Regions from separate parts of the Clostridium sp. CTA-19 genome, predicted to be linked through region 2. Evidence: predicted binding sites of a transcription regulator. Region 2 holds the regulator's gene; the other holds the start of a gene.
What was found. Region 2 encodes Rex, which represses fermentation and respiration genes when NADH is low (regulators of the CRP and FNR family bind a similar motif). Its sites were predicted from a motif close to ATTGTTAANNNNTTAACAAT; they were not measured.
Positions count from the first base shown of each region.

Region 1: a site for Rex is predicted at 1,871-1,890, ahead of prdC (proline reductase-associated electron transfer protein PrdC). Genes of this name have one in related genera too.

Region 1 is NZ_BAAABH010000005.1:44,828-48,267, reverse strand. It holds gene ACYUE0_RS04185 (sigma 54-interacting transcriptional regulator) at 1-1,656, shown strand, start outside; gene prdC (proline reductase-associated electron transfer protein PrdC) at 1,988-3,286, shown strand; gene prdA (D-proline reductase (dithiol) proprotein PrdA) at 3,299-3,440, shown strand, end outside.
Region 2 is NZ_BAAABH010000024.1:5,313-8,752, forward strand. It holds gene ACYUE0_RS13060 (short-chain-enoyl-CoA hydratase) at 1-483, opposite strand, end outside; gene ACYUE0_RS13065 (redox-sensing transcriptional repressor Rex) at 980-1,621, opposite strand; gene abc-f (ribosomal protection-like ABC-F family protein) at 2,854-3,440, opposite strand, start outside.

The DNA.
Region 1 (3,440 bases), on a different contig from region 2:
GAAGTAATAATTATAAATGAATTAGATAGATTAGAGGGGATTTTTACAAGAAATGATTTAGCTAAAGTTGAAAATATTAATTCAAAATATCCTGAAATTAATATTTTCGAAGATTCAATTATAAACCATGGGATTAAAAATGTTTTTACAGTTTCTCCCCATGATTTTGCAAGAGATGTCAGAGATATGATGATTAAAAAGAATATTGGTAGAGTTCCAGTTGTAAAAAAGGGGAAGGTTATAGGGGTTCTCACTAGTAATAATTTAAGAGATAGTTTTTACATAAAAATTGATGAAATGTTTAGTTTGCAAAATAATATACTTAATAATATACATGAAGCTATATGTATTTGTGATGTGGATGGAAAGGTAATATATTGGAATAAAAGTGCGGAGAAATTATATAAGTTAAAAGCTTGTGATATTGTTGGAGAAAATGTGAAAAAACATTTTAACAATCCAATAATACCGAAAGTTTTGAAGGAAGGAAAGCCATTAGAAAATATTCATCATGAGCCAATGACTGGAAAATCAGTTATATTAAGCGTAATACCTATATTTAATCAAAAAAATGATATGATAGCGGTAGTTTCTACAGATAGAGATATTACAGAGGTCGTATGTTTGTCTGAAAAATTAGAAAATGCTAATGCACAAGTAGAGGCTTTAAGTAAAGCGTATAGCAAAGAATTTTCTAATAATTATACATTTTTAAATATAGTAGGGAAAAGTAAAAAAATAATAGAGGCAATTTCTTTAGCTCAGAAAGTAGCGCCAACATCAACTTCAGTATTAATTACAGGAGAAAGTGGTACTGGAAAAGAAGTTTTTGCACGATCAATACATGAAGCCAGTGGGAGAAAAGGCGAATTTGTAGCAGTGAACTGTAGTGCGATACCAGAAAATTTATTAGAAAGTGAGCTTTTTGGATATGTAGAAGGTGCTTTTACAGGAGCAACTAAAAAGGGAAAAATGGGTATGTTTGAATTTGCTAATAATGGTACATTATTTTTAGATGAAATAGGGGACATGCCTATAGGTATGCAAAGTAAATTATTAAGAGTTTTACAAGATGGTGTTGTAAATAGATTAGGAAGCGAAAAATTTATTAATACGAACACTAGGATAATAGCAGCAACTAATAAAGATTTAAATAAGGCTATAAAAGAAAAATCTTTTAGATGTGATTTGTTTTATAGATTAGCAATAGTTCAAATAGAACTTCCACCGTTAAGAGAAAGAAGAGGGGATATAAAGAACTTTATAGATTTATTTATTAAAAAAATATCTCAAAAAGAAAAAATAGATATTGTTTCTGTTGATGAAGAAATATATGAAATTTTATCTAGTTATAAATGGGAAGGAAATATAAGAGAGTTAAAAAATGTAGTTCAGAGGATGGTAGTATTATCAACTGATAAAAAAATTAGTATAAAAAATATACCACATTATATTTTAGAATATAATAAATCACAAATAATGGGATTAAATAATGCCATTATTGATAAGTATGATTTGGAAAAAAGAGTAAAACAGTTAGAAAGTAATTTAATAAAAGAAGTTATGAATATATGTAATGGAAATAAAGTAAAAGCAGCAGAAATGCTTAAAATAAAAAGAAGTACTTTATATTATAAATTAAATCAAATAAATTAAAAATATTCAAGTTAATTAATTATACTAATAATGTCAGAAAAATGACAGATATGTCAAAAATAAGTCACCTTCAATAAAGGAAGATAAATCAATAGGTTCTCATAAAAAAACAATAAAATTATAAATTTAAGTGTCAAAAAAATGACATATTTAAAATAAGAACAAGATAGCCACTGTGAATATTATTTTATTCACAGTGGCTATTTCAATGGTATTTGTTATTTGTTTTACAAATAATACAAAAGTTGGCATATAAATTGCTAAATATAACTATGACTACATATATTGACGAGGTTTACATAAAAAATATTGAAATGTGTGAGGTAAAAAAATGGACAATATAGTTAAAATACCATTAAAAATGCATATAGGTGCTAATTGTGAGCCAATAGTTAAGGTTGGAGAAAAAGTAAAAAGAGGTCAGTGCATAGGAGAACCTAATAAGGGACTAGGTGCTAAGATACATGCTAGTATTTCAGGTGAAGTAAAAGAAATCACTGAAAATGAAATAAAAATATTGAAAGATGATAGTCAAACTAATGACTATGTACCGATAAAAGAGTGTACTACAGTTAAAGAATATATTTTTGAAGCTGGAATTGTTGGTTCAGGTGGAGCTGGTTTTCCCACTCATGTGAAATTAAATGTTGAAATTCCAGATGGCTGTATAATAGCTAACTGTGTTGAGTGTGAACCATTATTAAAACATAATATAAAAGTTTTAGAAGAAAATCCCATGGATGTTATTAAAGGTATTAAATATGCTATGGAAGTCACAAAAGCACCAAAAGCTTATATAGGAATTAAAGGTAAGAATGAAAAGGCTATTGAAAAAATAAAAAAAGCAATAGCAAATGAAGAAAATATAGAAGTTAAAGAGCTTAAGGATATATATCCAGCAGGAGAAGAAAGAGCGTTAATACACGAAGTATTAGGTGTTTGGCTAGAACCTACACAACTTCCAGTGGAGGCTGATGTTGTGGTTTTAAATGCTGAAACTCTTGTAAATATAAAAAGAGCAGTGGAAGATAGAAAACCTGTTATAGATAAAGATATTACAGTTGCAGGAAAACTAAAAGATTTAGAAGAAAAAGTATTTTTACAAGTGCCAATAGGAACGAAAATAAGTTCTTTAATAGATGAATGTGGGGGCATTGATGGAGAATATGGAGAAATCGTTATAGGTGGACCATATACAGGAAAAGCAGGGGAGCTTAATAATTCAATTGTAACAAAAACTTCAGGTGGAGCAATAGTTACTATGACGTTTCCAGAGTATAAAGGTAATGTAGGTTTATTAGTATGTGCTTGTGGTGCCAATGAAGAAAGACTTAGAGATATTGCAAGTAAAATGAAGGCTAATGTGGTTTCTGTAATGGATTGCAAAAATATAGTCAAAATAAAAGGTGCTAACAAATGCAAAACACCAGGAGATTGCCCAGGCCAAGCAGCTGTTGTAATGAAATTTAAAAAAGATGGAGCAGAAAGAATAATAATAGCCAATTGTAGTGATTGTTCTAATACTGTTATGAATTCTGCACCTAAATTAGGATTAGCTGTGTATCATCATACAGACCATGTATTTAGAACAGTTAATCATAAATTAACTAGAAGATTGAAAATAGATTAGGAGGAATTTATTATGTCAATGACTAAAAAGCATGCAGAAGCTTTGAAAAATGAAGTTGCTGTAGTTTGTTGTAGAACAGAAGCTGGAACTATAATTTCAGCAGATAATTTAGAAGATCCAGATATATTCCCAGATATGGTTGACTCAGGACTTT
Region 2 (3,440 bases):
TATCAACTCTTTAGCTTTGCACTCTCCCACAAGTCTAGCTAATCGTTGAGTTCCACCAAAACCTGGTGTTATTCCAAGGCCAACTTCTGGTTGTCCAAACTTAGCTTTTACTGATGCGATTCTAATATCGCAAGCCATAGAAAGTTCGCAACCTCCACCTAGAGCAAAACCGTTAATAGCAGCAATAACAGGTTTGTCCAAAGTTTCTAATCTTCTGAAAACTCTGTTTCCAAGTATTCCAAAGGCTCTTCCTTCTAATGCATTTAACCCTTCCATTTCTGAAATATCGGCTCCTGCAATAAAAGCTTTACCTTCCCCAGTTAAAATAACAGCATAAATCTCATTGTCTTTTTCAATTAAATCAATAACATTGTCCAACTCTTTTAAAGTTTCTGAATTTAAAGCATTTAATGCCTTAGGTCTATTAAATTTTACAATACCTATGTTTCCATCCTTTTCAAGGATAATATTTTTAAATTCCATAATGCTGTCCCCCATGAATATTTTCCCACAAATTGTTATATAATTCACAATTTTTACTAAAAATAATAATTGAAGTCCATCAACTTCAATTACTATTATATCCTCACTGGTATATATTTGCAACATAAGTTGATGATTTTTTCTGAATTATTTTAATTAATTATTAATTTTAGTAATTTTATTTGTTTTAAAAATTAAAACAATTTGTGTTTTTCTTTAACAATGTAAAGGCTCTACACACTTTATCAGCATATTCTTTAATTAAGATTAGTACAGAAAAGTTTTATAAAACCTGATTTTCATTACATCTCATTAAATAATGTATGATTTATTTTTTTTATTATGTATTAAAATTCTTTCATTTTTTAAACATTTTGTGTATTTATTAACAAAATATTTACTTTTATTTTTTAACCTTAAATCTCTTTTTTTCTACAAAAAGTGAAAAAGATCATCTTAATTTCAGTTTTTAGTTTTGATGACCTTTTCACAAAAATTATTCAGTTATTTTACTTTCATTTAGTAAATAACTTAAAGTCATTAAACTTTCGCTTAAATGAACATTTTCTACTATTACATCATTTGGCACTTTTAAATCTACTGGTGCAAAATTCCATATAGCTTTAATTCCTGATGATGTTATAATATCGCAAACTCCTTGCGCTCTTTCTTTTGGAACACAAATTATTGCAATATCCACTTCATTATTTTTAATAAAGCTTTCTAAATTATCTATATCTTCTATAGATACATCTCTTATTCTTAAACCAATTAATTTAGGATTTATATCAAATATTGCCTTTAAATCAAAGGACATTCTTTGAAAATAAGTATAATTTGCTATAGCTTGCCCTATATTACCTGCACCTATAATTATTGTGTTATATTCTTTATCTAATCCTAAAATTGAAGATATTTGTGCTAATAGTTCCTTTACATTATAGCCATATCCTTGTTGACCAAAATCACCAAAACAATTTAAATCTTGTCTTATTTGCGATGCTGTAAACCCTATTTTTTCACTTAATTCATTAGATGATATTCTATCCACATCATTTTCTGCAAGTTCTTTTAAATATCTATAATATTTAGGAATTCTCTTTATAACTGCCATTGATATATTTTTCTTTCTATCCAAAAAAAACACCTCCAAAAATATATTTTTAAAAGGTAAATTTAATAAAATAATCGTCTATGATTATTTCAAATCTTTGTACCTAATCACAAAGATTCTTTCCTTTTTACTTTTAAATTGTATCTATAATAATTAAATCTAATATAGGTCTCAAAATAATATCTTAACTTATACATTTTAAAGTTTAGAAGCATGGTTATAGGATTCCAATATAACCTTTTAAATTATTCATTAAAAATTTTGGACACCTTTCAAAGTGAGTACATACTCAATAATGTCTAAAATTTTAAAATATATATAAACTAAAATTTTTCTATATTTTATAGGATTCCAAGTTGACTTTTAAAATTACCCATTCCAAAATTTGGATATCTAAAATAGTGAGACATGCTCTGAATCACTTAGAATTCAACACTACATTTTGTATGAAAATATTTTAAAGTTATTGAATAAATTTAAATTCGAGCTTGTTTCCCTATATCAATAAGTTTAAATTAGAGTTGTTTCACAAATATTTCAATTTAATTATTGCTCGATTAAAGTTTATTTTACAATTTTACAGAATTATAGTATTACTTTATTCATATATTATGTAAAATAATATTTTTTATTTTATAATTGTAAGTTTCATTTCAAAATTATTGTATCCATATTTAATAATATGTATAATTTAAATCTAAAAATTTATATAGTAAGACCATAATTAATAAAATATCGTTTATATTTTACCATATTACTTGAAATTTGTTTATATATATTTTCAAAATTGTTTCATTCTTTTCTTTATTTTCTCAATATTCACCTTGTTTTTTCAATAAATTTAAACATTTATATATAAATCTTAATTTTTTTGTTATTTATTAAACTAATCCCAATGCATCAAATTTTAATTTTAAAATAGACGAAACACATACTATAAATATATGTTTCTAAATAGAAATATACCTTAACTATACCTATTTTCCATTTATTTATACATTAATTTAAATTAGTCATTATATCTTAATTAAATAATTAAGATGCAAATTTTTGTACAAATTAAAAGAAACATAAAAATTATTGGTTTTAACATATAAAAAAACTTTTAGTATTACTATAAGTATAGCAAATAGTTATTATATTACCTATTTACTATATACTTTATCACTTTAACTGCATTTTTACATAACTGATTTAGATTAATTTAAATTTAAAAGAAACTGGACTAATCCAGTTTCTTCATAAATTCTTAATTATTATAAATTCTCTTCCCATTCTTCATATAAGTTAGATAATAATTCTTCCTTTTGCCCTAATAATTCATTTACCTCTACACTTTTTTCTGGATTAGAATATACTTCTTCTTTGCAAAGTAATTCTTGAAGCTTTTCTATTTCACTTTCTGTTGTTGCTATTTTTTCCTCAAGATTTTTTAAATACTTTTGAACTTCTCTTTGTTTTTTCTCTTCTTCTCTTTTTTTCTTTTTATCTAATTTCATTTGAGTTTTCGTAATTCCACTACCTTGTTCTTCTTGTTCAAATCTTAATGGATTATTTTTTTTCTCTATATAATAGGAATAATTTCCTAAATACTCTTTTATTCCATCTTCATTAAGTTCAAAGATTTTATCTACTACTTTATTTAAAAAATATCTATCGTGAGATATCACAAGTACTGTTCCATCATAAGATAATATAGCATCTTCTAAAGCTTCTCTTGAAACTATATCTAAATGATTTGTAGGCTCATCTAGAAGTAAAAAGTTATTTTGCGATAGCATAAGTTTTAGAAGGTTTATTCTACATTTTTCTCCTCCACTTAACTTTTCAATCTTTTTAAATA